2 regions of the Arthrobacter sp. NQ7 genome follow, and region 1 is predicted to be linked to the other one. Evidence: predicted binding sites of a transcription regulator. Region 1 holds the regulator's gene; the other holds the start of a gene.
The links. Region 1 encodes Rex, which represses fermentation and respiration genes when NADH is low (regulators of the CRP and FNR family bind a similar motif). Its sites were predicted from a motif close to CTTGTGAANNNNTTCACAAG; they were not measured.
Positions count from the first base shown of each region.

Region 2: PUN71_RS12835 (queuosine precursor transporter) is a predicted target of Rex. The motif match lies at 2,888-2,907, and genes of this name have one in related genera.

Region 1 is NZ_JARFXU020000001.1:118,555-126,255, reverse strand. Features, by position in the region: gene PUN71_RS00555 (histidine phosphatase family protein) at 1-600, opposite strand, end outside; gene PUN71_RS00550 (YceI family protein) at 812-1,360, shown strand; gene PUN71_RS00545 (Yip1 family protein) at 1,569-2,432, shown strand; gene PUN71_RS00540 (redox-sensing transcriptional repressor Rex) at 2,560-3,264, opposite strand; gene PUN71_RS00535 (glutaredoxin family protein) at 3,275-3,529, opposite strand; gene PUN71_RS00530 (HAD family hydrolase) at 3,608-4,426, shown strand; gene PUN71_RS00525 (30S ribosomal protein bS22) at 4,536-4,634, opposite strand; gene PUN71_RS00520 (helix-turn-helix domain-containing protein) at 4,786-4,998, opposite strand; gene PUN71_RS00515 (3-deoxy-7-phosphoheptulonate synthase) at 5,143-6,264, opposite strand; gene PUN71_RS00510 (acetylxylan esterase) at 6,577-7,596, opposite strand; gene PUN71_RS00505 (rhamnulokinase) at 7,674-7,701, opposite strand, start outside.
Region 2 is NZ_JARFXU020000011.1:32,969-40,669, forward strand. Features, by position in the region: gene tgt (tRNA guanosine(34) transglycosylase Tgt) at 1-1,110, shown strand, start outside; gene PUN71_RS12830 (dienelactone hydrolase family protein) at 1,146-1,895, shown strand; gene PUN71_RS12835 (queuosine precursor transporter) at 1,966-2,727, opposite strand; gene PUN71_RS12840 (TetR/AcrR family transcriptional regulator) at 2,918-3,580, shown strand; gene PUN71_RS12845 (TIGR01777 family oxidoreductase) at 3,602-4,513, shown strand; gene PUN71_RS12850 (hydroxymethylpyrimidine/phosphomethylpyrimidine kinase) at 4,625-5,482, shown strand; gene PUN71_RS12855 (pyruvate dehydrogenase) at 5,619-7,367, opposite strand; gene PUN71_RS12860 (TetR/AcrR family transcriptional regulator) at 7,471-7,701, opposite strand, start outside.

The DNA of each region.
Region 1 (7,701 bases):
GTCAGCGAACACCAGGGACGTAACGGATGTCAGGGTGCACTCGCGCTTGCGCGGGTCATGCCAGAGGGGCCGGCCTTCCGCGCTCAGCCGTGCCGCCCAGATCGGCAACTGATGGCTCACCAGGATGGCTTCGGGACCGCCGGCGCCAAAATCGCCGTCGGCCAGCTCAATCGCCCGCAGCCGCGCATCCCGCGCAGCCTCAGCCATCCTCGCCGCCTGCCGCTTGTAGGGTTCCCCCCAGGACGGGCGCAGGGGGTTGACCAGGTGCGGCCAGTGCCTGGGCCGGCGCAGTTCCGCCTGGGTGACCCGCATGCCCTCGAAGTAGTTTTCCGCCTCGATGATCCGCTGGTCAGTATGGACGGCCAGGTGCAGGGCTTCCGACGTCGGACGCGCGGTTTCCTGTGCACGCTCCAGCGGGGAGGCGGCCAGGTAGGTGATCCGGGCACCGTGCGCGGCACGCTGCCGGAAGTGCTCGGCGAGCGTCCGCGCCATCTCCTGCCCCAGCTCGGAGAGGTGGAATTCGGGAAGCCGCCCATAGAGCACGCCGTCGGGATTATGGACCTCGCCGTGGCGGAGCAGATGGACAGTGGCTTGGGGCATGTTTACCAGTTTCTCAAAGATGGCGTGCGATCCGAAATCATCGCAGCTGCTTTCTACAAAGAGTAGAACTCAAGTTTTTGAAGAAATGTTCCGAAGCCGGGAACAAAACATGCAAACGCATGTTTATACTGGATGCAGCAAGATAGTTGAGACTTCAACTGATGAAGCTTCAACAGCATGGCAACCGATACATATTCAAAGGAGCAACATCATGGCACTTCCCGCAGACGTCACCACCGGCACCTGGACCCTGGACAACTCGCACAGCGAAATCGGGTTCACCGTCCGCCACGCAGGCATCAGCAAGGTACGGGGCCAGTTCACCGAGGCCGCCGCCACCCTCGACCTCGCAGAAGACGTGGCCGCTTCCCGGATCAACGCAACCATCAAGACCGCCAGCTTCGACTCCGGCGATGCCAACCGCGACGGCCACGTCAAGGGCGAAGACTTCTTCGACGTGGAGAAGTTCCCGGAGATCTCCTTCGTCTCCAACGGCCTGGTGGCCAAGGGCAACAGCTACGAGCTCACCGGCGACCTGACCATCAAGGGCGTCACCCGCCCGGTCACCCTGGAAACCGAGTTCAACGGCGTTGCCGTGGACCCCTTCGGCAACACGCGCGCCGGCGTCTCCGCCGAGACCACCATCAGCCGCAAGGACTTCGGCCTCACCTGGAACGCCGTGCTGGAAACCGGCGGCGTGCTGGTCAGCGACAAGGTTGCCATCAACCTGGAGCTGGCGTTCATCGCCCCCGCAGCATAATGACCCTTCCCGGGCATACCCCGGCGCCAAGCCTGCAATGCTTGGCGCCGGGGTCCGCTGTTTAAGGGCAACCACCTGCGCGGATACCGGACGAATTATCCACAACGCTGCCCGCCGGGGGTACGGTGGACCTAAGCCATGCTGGGGGGAAGGCAGAGGACCGATTCCCGGCAGCCTACCTGGATCCCGACCTGCAGAAGGAACGCCCATGAGTACTCCTCCCGTCCCACCCCCCGCGCCCCAAGATCCGCACTCCGGCAACGGCCAAACGGGGAATGACCCGGCCGGAACCGGCGAGCCCGGAAGCCAGCAGCAGCCCGGGTCCCAGCCCCGCTACGGCCAAAACGCGCCGCAATATGGCCAGAACGCACCGCAGTATGGCCAGAACCAGCCCCCGTACGGACAGAACCAGCCGCCGGCGCCGCCGCAATACGGCCAGAACGCGCCCCAGTACGGCTCCTCCTACGGGCAGAACGCGCCGCAGGCTCCGGGCTACGGCCAAGGGGCCGGACAATTTGGCCAATCACAGTACGGACAGTCACCCTATGGCCAGTCACCCTACGGCCAGTACCCTTCCGAACAGCCGCAGCCGGCCGGCAGCAACGGCATCCCGCAGCTGGTGAACATCTCCTTCTGGCTGCTGATTGCTTCGGCCGTGATCTTCGTCGTTTCAATGCTTGCCGGCCTGACCCAGCTCGACGACCCGCAGTTCCGGCAGATTTTCGACCAGCAGATGGCGGCCGGTGGGGCCTCGGGAGTCACCTATGACGACATCAAGGGGGTCATCGCCGGCACCCTGATCGTGTTTGCGGTCATCGGTACGGCCCTCTACCTGCTGGTGGCGTTCTTCGTCCGCAAGGGCAGGAACTGGGCCCGGATCCTGGGAACAGTCTTTGCGGCCTTGTCCGTCTTCGGCCTGTTCGGCGTTCCCGGCATCGGAACCATCGGGACCATCCTGGGCATCGCCGCCATTGTGCTGCTGTACCTGCCGGCGGCTGCCCCCTACTTCCGTAAGCAGCAGCCTTTCGCCAACCCGTACTCGGGCGGCTTCGGCAACCCCTACGGACGGTAACCGGCACGTCCACACCAGGCAGGCGGCCCGGGATGCAGCAACGCATCCCGGGCCGCCTGCTTTTAACGGGTCGCGTGACATGCCCGGACCACGCCTGGCCGCCGGCCGCCTGCTCTAAACCCTGCCCCTAGGCTGTCTGCCCGGGGGCCTGGGCGCGCTGGGCGTGGTAAGCCAGGATCTGCAGTTCGGTGGCCATGTCCACCTTGCGCAGGTTGACGCCCTCGGGAACCTGCAGCATGACGGGCGCGAAGCTCAAGACGCTGTGGACGCCGGCTGCCACCACGCGGTCACAGACCCCCTGGGCCACTGCCGCCGGCAGGGCGAGCACCACCATGTTGGCTCCGGTGCGGTGCAGGACCGTTTCGAGGTCGGCCACGTCGCTGACCCGCAGCCACCCCACCTCATTGCCCACCACCATCTGGTCGGCGTCGAAAATCGCCACGACGTCGAAGCCCCGGGATTCGAAGCCGCCGTACCGTGCCAGTGCCTTGCCCAGGTTTCCGGCACCGACGATGGCCACTTTCCAGTCATGGGTCAGCCCCAGCGCGGCGGCGATGTGCCTGCTGAGGTACTGCACCTCGTAGCCCACGCCCCTGGTCCCGTAGGACCCCACGTGGGAGAGGTCCTTGCGGAGCGTTGACGAACTGACGCCGGAGGCTTCCGCCAGGGATTCGGAGGAGACCCGCTCCACGCCCTCGGCCAGCAGCGTGTTCAGGGCCCGGAGGTAAAGCGTCAGCCGTGCCACGGCGGCAGGCGGGATCTGCTTGGCCGCAGTGCCGGCGGCATCCGGAAAGTCCGGCGCGGGCTGGGACGTGGAATCCAAGGACGTCACTGGCGTTCCCCTACCGGGCCATGGCGCGCTGCAGCACGCGTTCCAGCCGGGCCTCGTCGATCTTCCAGAAGTCGCGCTGCACACCATCCACCAGCACCACAGGGATCTCTTCCGCGTAGCGCTCCCGAAGTTCGGGCTGGTTGTCCACCAACTCTTCGCTCCACGTAAGGCCCAGTGAGGCAGTAACGCGCCCGACGGCGTCGCGCGCCTCCTCGCAAAGGTGGCAGTCAGCTTTGGTGACCAGGACGACGCGGGGTGTAGCCATGGCTTAACGGTATCGCCGTTCGCGGCATGCGGGTGACGCCGACGGCGGCAGGCCACCTGATTGACTAGACTCGGGACCATGCCCGAGGAGAAATACGTCGCCGTAGTCACGCGGCCGGCCGTTGCGCCGCAGCCCGCCGAGGCGGCGTTCTTCGACGTGGACAACACCCTGATGCGCGGCGCCAGCCTCTTCCACGTGGCACGGAAGATGCACCAGCGCGGTGCGTTCACGCTGGCCCAGGCGGCCGGCTTCGCCTGGAAGCAGTTCAAGTTCGTGGCCCGCGGGGAAAACATCGACGACGTCCACGCCGTCCGCGATTCGGCCCTGACCCTCGCCGCCGGCATTACCGTCGATGACATCAAGGCGCTCGGTGAAGAGGTTTACGACGAAATGATCGCGTCCCGGATCTGGCCCGGCGCCAAGGCGCTGGCGGAGCAGCACCTCCGGGTGGGGCGCCGCGTCTGGCTGGTGACGGCAACGCCCATCGAGGTGGCCACGGTGATCTCCACCCGCCTGGGACTGACGGGGGCGCTGGGAACGGTGGGGGAAGTTTCCGAGGGCATGTACACGGGCCGGCTGGTGGGCGACATCCTGCATGGCTCGGCCAAGGCCGTGGCCGTGCAGGCCATCGCCGACGAGGAGGACCTGGACCTCAAGCGCTGCTGGGCCTACAGCGACTCCTACAACGACATCCCGTTGCTGTCCCTTGTGGGGCATCCGGTGGCCATCAACCCGGACGCCAAGCTCCGCCGCCACGCCCGCGACCGGAACTGGCCGGTCTACGACTTCCGTGCCGGCCGCCGTGCCGCCACCCTCGGCCTCAAGGCTGCCACCTTCGGTGGAGCCGTCTACGGCCTGTGGAAGGGCTTCGCCCGCATCCGCGGCCCCCGCGGGTAGCCGCTCCCCCTCGGCCACGGAAAGGCCCGGACAAACGAGAAAGCCCAGACAAACGAAAATGCCCGCCGCCTGGAAGGCGACGGGCATGTCCACGCTGCTGGAAGTATTGCTACTTCTTGTTGCGGCGCTGGTGACGGGTCTTGCGAAGCAGCTTGCGGTGCTTCTTCTTGGCCATACGCTTGCGACGCTTCTTAATAACTGAACCCACGAAAGTTCCTTACAAACTAGATGCAGTACCTGTCTGATGGAGAATGTCCGTGGACAAAGCTACGAACTGAACAACTGACAGATTCTTACAATGACGTAAAACGTTCCTTAACAGGGTACCGCCTATCGGGAGCGGCTCAGGACAAGCCCTCTCAGGCGGTCTCGGTGTGGCCGTCCACCACAGCACCCTTGAGATACTGCTCGACGGCGTTTTCGGGGACGCGATAGGAGCGGCCAAAGCGCACTGCCGGCATTTCGCCGGAATGCACCAGCCGGTAAACAGTCATTTTGGAGACTCGCATGACCTCGGCTACTTCAGCCACGGTCAGGAACTTCGCGTTGGAGAAGTTCTGTTCTGCCGACATTTCCCTATATTCCTTTGCTGACGGATGGACAACAGTGACCCCAGGTACGTGCCAATGCGGTGTTCCGATGCTGAGCCATCCACCAACCACCTAAGAAGATACTCTAGATGTTCATGTGGCAGATGTGAAAGTAGGTAAAACCCCCTATTTCGACTGCCGCCGCTGCGCCGCCGATGCCGCCAGCTGTTCCAGGACGGAGGCGGAAACCTCCCAGTCCATGCACGCATCCGTAACGCTCTGGCCGTACACCAGTGCAGACCGCCCGGCGGCGTGCTCCGCGACGTCCAAGTTCTGGGCTCCGCCCACCAGGAAGCTTTCCAGCATGACACCGGCAACGGCGTGCGCGGCAGCACCGCCGTCCTCAAGCTGGGCACCGATTTCGAGGGCAACCTCTGCCTGCCGGTGGTGGCTCTTGCCGCTGTTGGCGTGGCTCGCGTCCACGATCAGGCGTGGGTTGAGTCCCTTGCCGGCCAGTTCGCCGGAGGCGCGTTCGACGTCGTCCGCGGAGTAGTTGGGTCCCTTCCGTCCGCCGCGGAGGATGACATGGGTGTCGGGGTTTCCTGCGGTTGATACCAGTGCGGCCCGGCCGTCGCCGTCGATCCCCAGGAACGCCTGGGCCGCCCCGGCGGCGCCGCAGGCGTCGATGGCTACCTGCAGGCCGCCGTCGGTCCCGTTCTTGAAGCCGATCGGCATCGACAGGCCGGAGGCAAGCTGCCGGTGGATCTGGCTTTCCGTGGTGCGGGCGCCGATGGCACCCCAGGAGATCAGGTCCGCCATGTACTGCGGGCTGATCGGTTCAAGGAACTCGGTGGCAGTGGGCAGGCCCAGGGCGGTGACCTGCTGCAGGAACTGGCGGGCGGTGCGCAGCCCGGTGACCATGTCATGGCTTCCGTCCAGGCGGGGGTCGTTGATCAGGCCCTTCCAGCCCACCGTGGTGCGCGGCTTCTCGAAGTAGGTCCGCATGACGATCAGCAGGTCTTCCTTGTGCTTTTCGGCCTGGCTGACCAGCCGGCGGGCGTACTCCAGGCCGGCCTTGGGGTCGTGGATGGAGCAGGGCCCCACGATCACCAGCAGACGGTCGTCCACGCCGTCCATGATGGCGCGCACTTCGTCGCGTCCGCGTTCGACGACGGCCGCGGCCCGGGCGTCCAGGGGCAGTTCGGCGAGGAGTTCGGAAGGAGTGGGCAGCGCGGTGAATTCGCTGACCCGGAGGTTCGAGGTGGACGTCGTGTTGCCGGCGGGGGCTGCTGTGGTAGCGGTGCTCATGGTTTGGGTCCTGTTCCAGATGGGAAGCGGGCCCGGATTTCAGAACCCGCCGGAGAAACGGCGAAGGGCAGAGAATCATCTCTGCCCTGTTGGCTCTGAAGGAATACTGGATGCGTGTCAGTTAGACGCGGGCCCCTCCAGAGCCAACGAAAAATACGCATACCAACGGTTAGTCATGGAAGAGACCATAAGCCCACGGCGGCGCGGCCGCAAAATCGGCTGCGTCACATTTGGTCCCGAGCTTGTTCGCGGATCCGGACGTACAGGCACTGATCCGCGAACAAGTTTAGGTTCTACCAGAGCTGCCCGGGCTTACCCCAGGAGCTTGCGGAGGAACTCCAGTTGCCGGATCCAGTGGTGTTCCTGGCCGCCTTCGTGGTTGTTGAACCGGTAGACCTCGATCTCCTTCGCGGCGCCGGTGCTGGAGGAAGCATTGGTGCCCGAGCCGTAGGCGTTGAAGCTGGCGAACACGGTGGACGCCGGGCAGATGTCGTCCATCAGCGCCGCGGAGTACAGGGCCGGGGCGGTGGCAAGCCGGGCCAGGTTGACGCCGTCAAAGTAGTTCAGGACGTCCAGCGCGGACTCGTAGCGGTCCCGGTGCCGCGCCAGGAACTGGGCGATCTCCGGGTAGGGCCCGCGTGGGGTGATGTCGATGGCGCGGGGGAAGTCCTGCAGGAAGGGGACGTCCGGCAGCGCGGCGATGACGCCGTCGAGCCGTCCCGCGGTGAGCCCGGCCGTGGCAACCACCAGGCCGCCGCCCTGGCTGATGCCCGCCAGCACCACCTTGGCGGGGTCGACGGCGGGGTGGGCCTGGGCAGCCTCGACGGCGCGGAAGGCATCGACATAGACGCGCCGGTAGTAGTAGTCCTCACGGCTGGAGATCCCCCTGGTCATGAGGCCGGCGTGGGCCACGTCCCCGGCCGAGGGATGTGGGTCGGCAGTGTCCCCCAGGGTGCCGCCATACCCCTGGCCGCGGGTGTCCATGATGAAGTGCGCGTAGCCGGCCTGCGCCCAGCGCGTGTCCTGGTTTACCAGGCCGCGGCCGCCGGAATAGCCGATGTAGTTCACCACCACCGGCAGCCGGGCGCCTTCCCCGCGGTTGGCCGGCAGGTGCAGCCAGCCCTTGACCGGTGCGCCGCCAAAGCCGGCAAAGGTGACGTCGAAGGTGTCGATGACGGTGAGGTAGTTCTCCACCGGCTCGAAGGACGCATCCAGCGGAAAGGCGCGGGCTTCGTCGAGGGTGGCATCCCAGAAGGCGGCCAGGTCGTCCGGCGGGGTGACGCCGGACGTGTAGCTGCGGAGCTGGGCCAGGGGCAGGTCGAAGAGGGGCATCGTTGTCCGTTCCGGTGTGGGTGGTGGCGGCCTCGCGGTGGCGTTCCTCTATTTGTAGCGCACGTTGTCCACGACGTTCAGTTCCTGGCGGCGTTGAGGGTGAGG
Region 2 (7,701 bases), on a different contig from region 1:
GCGTTCATCGCCGTCGGCACCAAGGCCACCGTGAAGGCCGTGCTCCCGGAATCCATGGCGGACCTGGGTGCCCAGGCCCTGCTGGCCAACGCGTACCACCTGTACCTGCAGCCCGGACCGGACATCCTGGACGAAGCCGGCGGCCTGGGCAGGTTCATGAACTGGCCCGGCCCTACCTTCACGGACTCCGGCGGGTTCCAGGTGATGAGCCTTGGGTCCGGGTTCAAGAAGGTCATCGACATGAAATCGGTGGACGCCTCCGGCCCGGACGACGCCGTTGCCCCCGGCAAGGAACGCCTGGCGCACATCGATGACGACGGTGTCTGGTTCAAGTCCCACCTGAACGGGGACCGCCACCGCTTCTCGCCCGAGATTTCCATGCGGGTCCAGCACCAGATCGGCGCGGACATCATGTTCGCGTTCGACGAGCTCACCACCCTGCAGAACTCCCGGCGCTACCAGGAGGAATCCCTGGAGCGCACCCGGCTGTGGGCAGAGCGGTGCATCGCGGAGCATTTCCGCCTGACCGGGGAACGGGCGGCCAAGCCGTACCAGGCGCTGTTCGGCGTGATCCAGGGGGCGCAGTACGAGGACCTGCGCCGGAAGGCCTGCCGCGACCTCGGCGCCATGCCGTTCGACGGGTTTGGCATCGGCGGGGCACTGGAGAAGGAGAACCTGGGCACCATCGTGCGCTGGTGCAACGAGCAACTCCCGGAAGACAAGCCGCGGCACCTGCTGGGCATTTCCGAGCCGGACGACATTTTCACTGCCATCGAAAACGGTGCCGATACCTTCGACTGCGTTTCCCCCACCCGGGTGGCCCGCAACTCCGCCTTCTACACCCCGTACGGCCGGTTCAACCTCTCCGGAGCCAAATACAAGCGCGATTTCGGCCCGCTCCAGGACGGCTGCGACTGCTACGCCTGCACCAACTACTCCCGGGCCTACATCCACCACCTGTTCAAGGCCAAGGAGATGCTGTCCGCCACCCTGATCTCCATCCACAACGAACGGTTCGTGGTGAAGATGGTGGACGACGCCCGGCTGGCCATCGAGTCCGGCACGTTCTTTGACTTCAAGGCCGAAACCCTGGGCCGGTATTACTCCTGACCGCTGCTCCCGGGTGCCTCCGCTATCCTGACCCAATGCTCATCGAAATCCAGGCCGCTGCAGGCCCTGCCGAAGCCCTTGTCGCCCGCCCGTCCACCGGTACCGGCCCGTTTCCCGGCGTCCTCCTGTACATGGATGCCTTCGGCCTGCGCCCCCGCATCCAGGACATGGCCCAGCGCATCGCGGACTGGGGTTATGTGGTGCTGGCGCCCAACGTTTTCTACCGCGAAGGAACGGCCGCCGAGCTCGCTCCCGCAGCTGACATGACCACCCAGGAAGGCCGTGAAGCCGCCGGCAAGGCTGCGTTCCCGCGGGTCGGCCGCCTGACCCCGGACAAGGCCCTGCCGGACATCGATGCCTGGGTTTCGGCACTGGCAGCGCTCGACGGCGTCGCGCCCGGTCCCATCGGCACCGTGGGCTACTGCATGGGCGCCAGGCTCGCGGTCCGCACCGCAACATCCCACCCGGACGTGGTGGCTGCCTGCGGCGGCTTCCACGGCGGCGGCCTCGCCACCGAAGACCCGGACAGTCCGCACCTGGACCTGGGGAAGGCCCGCGCGAGGTTCGTGTTCGGCCACGCGGACCACGACCGGAGCATGGCCCCCGACGCCGTCGCCCGGCTGGGCGACGCGCTGCAGGCCGCAGGGCTGGAGGCTTCCAACGGCATTTACGACGGCGCACCGCACGGCTACACCATGGCGGACACGTCTGCCTTCCACCCGGAAGCAACGGAGCGGCACTTCACGGAACTGCGGGACCTCCTGGACGGGACGCTGAAGGCCTAAGCCGGCCTCCCGCCGCCGAACCAGGGCTGCCGGGCGATCAGCAGCCAGAAGGGACGGCGCCGGGCGGCAGCTACGCGGCGTTTGCCGCCGCTGCCGCGGCCCGGCCCGGGACGCCGTAACTGGGCTCGCGCTTCTTGACCCAGTTGATGGCCAGCGACGTGATGGGAACGAACAGGAACTCCACCAACGTCTTGTACACGAAGCCCACCACCACGTAGTTCACGAAGCTTCCCAGGTCCGCGATGCCGATGACGGATGCCGCGATGCTGCAGAAGATCAGCGTGTCCACGAACTCGCCGGCGCCGGCGGAGCCCATCAGGCGGGCCCACAACGACTTCTCGCCAGTGCGGGCCTTCATCCGGACCAGGATCCAGGAGTTAATGGTCTGCCCGGCCAGGAATGCCAGCAGTGACGCCAACACGATCTGCGGCACGGGACCCAGCGCGCCCTCCAGCGCCGACTGCTTCGCAGCACCGTACTCGTCGTCGAAGCCCGGCAGGGCGATGACCACCCAGTAGCAAAGGGACGCGAAGACGGACAGCGCGAAGGTGGTGAAGATGGCTTTGCGGGCCACCTTGAAGCCGTAGACCTCGCTGATCACGTCACCCAGGATGTAGGCGAGCGGGAAGAGGAAGAAGCCACCGTCGGTGACGATCGGGCCGAAAGCCACCCCTTTGGACGCCCCGATGTTGGACAGGATCAGCACCACCGCCATGGACGCCAGCATGATTCCAAAAAAGGGCGAGCCGACGGCGGCGAACCGGACACCGGAGTCAGGGTCAGCTGCGTGGACGGTTTCGGGCGCGGCACTGTGGCCGGAGGCAGGGGACATAAAGGCATCCATTCAGGAGTGGTTGGCCGGCGCCCGGAACGGGGCGGCCGGTTGTATTAGCACTCAGGCCATTCTTCCATTGCCGCTGTGGCCGGCTGATTTCGTGCCGGCTGCCCCGGAAGCCAGGAATTGAACATGTTCAACTATGTGTGCCACACTGATTTTGAACACGTTCAAGAATCGGGGAACCATGGCCGCCAAGAGTGAGCAGACCAGGCAGAAGGTGGCGGAGGCCGCCCTGCGCATGTTCCGTGAGATCGGGTTCGAAAAGACCACCATGCGGGGCATCGCCGCTGAGGCAGGCGTGTCCGTGGGAAACGCCTACTACTACTTCGCCTCCAAGGACGACCTGGTCCATGAGCTGTACGTCCAGGTGCAGGCAGAGCATGCCGGCCTGGCCGCCAATGCCCTGCTGGAGGCAAGCGGACTGGCCGACCGGCTTCGGGCCGTCCTCCACACAGGACTCGACGTCATGGCGCCGTACCACCGGTTTGGGTCCGACTTTGTGGCCACGGCCATCAGGCCCACCTCCCCCGTGAATCCGTTCTCGGCGAACTCCACGTCCGCCCGGGAAGCCTCCCTGGCCACCTTCAGGACCGCGGTTGAGGGGGCCCGGCCGGCGGTGCCGAAGAAACTGCGGGCCGACCTGCCGGAACTGCTGTGGCTCTGCTACATGGGCATCACCCTCTTCTGGGTCTACGACAGCTCGGAAGGGCAGCAACGGACCAGGAGGCTGGTGGACGGCGCGGCGCCGCTGATCGCCCGGGGACTCGCGCTGGCCCGCATCCCGGGTGTCAGCAAGGTCCTCGACGACGTCCTGGGCCTGAGCCGCAGCATCCGCGGCGGACAGTAAATACGAACAATGGGGGAAGACATGGGCAGGGCAAAAACGGTTGTGGTGGCAGGCGCCTCGGGCTTCATCGGCAGCTACCTCGCCCGGCGCTTCGAGCAGGACGGCTGGACCGTGCGCACCATCGGACGGAAGGGGAACGGCGGCTCCTCCGCCGGCTGGGACGACGACGGCGGCATGCAGCGGGTGCTTGACGGCGCTTCCCTGGTGGTGAACCTCGCCGGACGCTCCGTTTCCTGCCGCTACAACGACCGGAACAAGGCCGCGATCCTGGAGTCCAGGGTGGCCACAACCCAGGCACTCGGCCGGGCCATCGCACGCTGCCAGGAACCGCCGTCGACCTGGCTCAACGCCAGCACGGGCACCATCTACCGTGACGCGCGGGACCGGCCGCAGTCCGAGGCCGGCGGCGAGCTGGGAAGCGGATTCTCGGTGGGCGTCGCCAAGGCGTGGGAGGCAGCCCTGGAGGCGGCCGATACCCCCGGAACCCGGAAGATCCCGCTGCGGATCGCCATCGTCCTGGGCCGCGGCGGTGGTGCGCTCCAGCCCTTCGCCAACCTGGCGCGGCTGGGGCTGGGCGGCCACATGGGCGACGGCACCCAGAAATTCAGCTGGATCCATGTGGAGGACCTGTACCGCAGCATCCGTTTCCTGCACGCGCGGACCGACGTCACCGGGCCTGTCAATGTGGCGTCGCCGGATGTGGTGTCCAACCGGGACCTGATGCGGCTGGTGCGCCGGGCGTATGGCGCCCGCTTTGGGCTGCCGACTCCTGCGTGGCTGCTCCGCGCCGGAGCGGTCCTGATCCGCACCGAAACCGAACTGGTGTTCAAGTCCCGGTGGGTGCAGCCGCAGAAACTCCTGGACGCGGGCTTTGTCTACAGCCAGCCGGAGCTGGGACGGGCACTGCTGCAGATCGCCAAAGGCCGGGCCTGACGCGGGCACCGCTCCCGGCGTCCGCCCCTTGTGGTCCTGAACACCGCGGTCCGTCATCCGCTGTACGCCGCCACATGGCAGGCGTCCGACGGCGGGTGGCAGGATGGGCCCATGACTTCCGCTTCCACTGACGCAACGCTGTCCGCCGCCGGCCCCGCCGTCGTCCTCACCATCGCAGGCTCCGAAGCCACCGGTGGCGCCGGAGCCCAGGCCGACCTGAAGACCTTCCAGGAACTCGGTGTCTTCGGCATTGCCAACCTCACGTGCATTGTCTCGTTCGACCCGAAGGACAGCTGGAACCACCGGTTCGTGCCGGTGGACCAGCAGGTGATTGCAGACCAGCTGGAGGCGACGACGGCGGCGTACGGTCCGGCGTCGGGCGCGCCTTCCGCCCTGGACACCGTGAAGATCGGCATGCTGGGCAGCCCCGCCACGATCAGCACGGTGGCGTCCGCCCTGCAGGAGAACAGCTTCGCCAACGTTGTCCTGGACCCGGTGCTGATCTGCAAGGGCCAGGAGCCGGGGCACGCGCTGGACACGGACCAGGCCCTGAAGGCCCAGATCCTTCCCCTGGCCACCTTTGTCACGCCCAACCACTTCGAGGCGGAATCACTGTCCGGCCTGGAGATCACCGACGTCGAATCCCTCAAGGCCGCCGCCGTCCGCATCCACGAGCTCAGCGGCGCGGCAGTTCTTGCCAAGGGTGGGGTGCGGCTGGAAGGCCCGGACGCCGTCGACGTCTTCTTCGACGGCGACACCCTGGAAGTCCTTCGCGCCCCGAAGGTGGGCGAAGTTGCCGTCTCGGGTGCCGGCTGCTCGCTGGCCGCAGCGGTGACGGCGGAGCTCGCCAAGGGAGCCAGCCCGCTGGAGGCTGCACGGACCGCCAAAGACTTTGTCACCGCCGGCATCCGCAACCGCGTGGCCTCCGGCGCCCCGTTCGATGCCCTGTGGCAGGGCGGCGCCCGCTGACCAATCCCCCATCACGTTTTGGCCCTAAAACCCAAACGCCCCATCACTTTTCGCCGAAAAATCCGGAACGCGTCTGCACTTTATGCAGACGCGTTCCGGATTTAAGGGCAGTATCTCATGGCGGGTCTGGACCCGGTCAGCGCCGCGGAATGTTGCGCAGATTGCTGCGGGCCATGCTCACAGCCTCGCCCGCGCCGCGGTTGAGGACCACCTTGGACATGGCGGTGGCGAAGCCGATCACCTGCGAGCCGGAGATCTTCGGCGGGATGGACAGCGCCTTGGGATCGGTGATCAGCTCCACCAGTGACGGGCCGGGGTGCGCAAACGCCTCCCGGTAGGCCGATTCGATCTGCGCGGGGTCCGTGACCCGCACCGCGTGGAAGCCCAGCGCCTGTGCAACGGCCGCGTAGTTGGCGTCCGGCACGTCCACGCCGAAGTCGGGCAGGCCGTCAACCAGCATCTCGAGCTTGACCATGCCCAGCGTCGAGTTGTTGAAGACCACCACGTTGACGGGCAGTTTGTAGGCGGCGGCGGTGATGAGCTCGCCCAGCAGCATGGACAGCCCGCCGTCGCCGGACACCGAGATGACCTGGCGGCCGGGGAATGCCAGCTGTGCGCCGATGGCATGCGGGAGGGCATTGGCCATGGAGCCGTGCAGGAAGGATCCGATCAGCCGGCGGGTGCCCAGCGGGTTGATGTAGCGGGCGGTCCAGACGTTGCACATCCCGGTGTCGGCGGTGAAGATGGCGTCCTCGGCCGCAACCTGGTCCAGCAGGGAGGCCGCGTACTCCGGGTGGATGGGCTGCTTTTTCTCCACCTTGCGGGTGTAGGCGCCCACGGCCTTGTTCATCAGGCGGTCGTGTTTCTTGAGCATCTGGTCCAGGAAGCGCCGGCTCTTCTTAGCCTTGACCAGCGGCAGGAGGGCGCGCAGGGTGGGCAGCACGTCGCCGTGGACGGCGATGTCGACGTCGGTCCGGCGGCCCAGCCGGTGGGCCGCCCGGTCCACCTGCGCGGTCCGGGTGTCCGGCAGGAACTGGTCGTAGGGGAAGTCCGTGCCGAGGAGAACCAGCAGGTCGGCGTCCTCGATGCCCTCGGCTGCGGCCCCATAGCCCAGCAGCCCGGTCATGCCGATGTCGAAAGGGTTGTCATACTGGACGAAATCCTTGCCGCGGAGCGAGTGGCCCACGGGCGCCTTGGCCAGTTCGGCGAGCGCCATCAGTTCCGCGTGTGCGCCCTCCACGCCGGCACCGGCAAAGATGGCCACCTTGCCGGCGTCGTTGATGGTGTCCGCGAGCGCCTGGACGCTGGCCGGGTCCGGAACCAGGCTGGCGGGCCGGAACGCGGCGGGCAGCGGGGTGGGGGCCGCGGCTTCCAGGCCGGCGATGTCTCCGGGCAGGGTCACGACGGCGACTCCCCCGAGTCCCAGCGCGTGCTGAATGGCGCTGTGCATGACGCGTGGTGCCTGCTCGGCCGTGCTGATGAGTTCCGAGTACACCGAGCATTCGTTGAACAGCCGGTCCGGGTGGGTCTCCTGGAAGAAGCTGCTGCCGATCTGCTTGCTGGGAATGTGGGAGGCGATGGCCAGCACCGGCGCCCCGGAGCGGTTGGCGTCGTACAGCCCGTTGATCAGGTGCAGGTTGCCGGGGCCGCAGGAGCCGGCGCACACCGCGAGCTTTCCCGTGAGCTGGGCTTCGGCGGCAGCCGCAAACGCTGCGGCTTCTTCATGGCGCACATGCACCCAGTCGATCCCGCCCTTCGCGGCGCCTCCCGTCTGGCGGACCGCGTCCACGATCGGGTTGAGGCTGTCCCCCACGATCCCGTAGATCCGCTGCACGCCGGCAGCCTGGAGTTGTTCGATGAGCTGGGTGGCAAGTTCCTTGGCCATGGGTGGCAGACTCCCGCGTTTGTGGTGGTGTGCTGACATGGCCAATATAGTCCGCCCGCCCTGGCGCCCTTCCCAGGCCCGCTCCCCCGGCGGAACGGTCCGCTTAGCGACGCGCGGCTTGCGGCACGGCCGCTGCCTCGGCTGTCAGGGCTTCAGCGAGCAGGGTTGCGGTGCGCACGATAAATGCACGACGGCGGGTGGTGCGGTCTTCGCTGCTGCCCGCCAGGAGGGTGTCGATCTGGGGAAGGACCGGCCAGCCGTCACACAGGGTGATGACGGTGATCAACAGGTCCGCCGCGTCGGTCCGGTCGATCCCGGGCAGGACGTCCAGGAC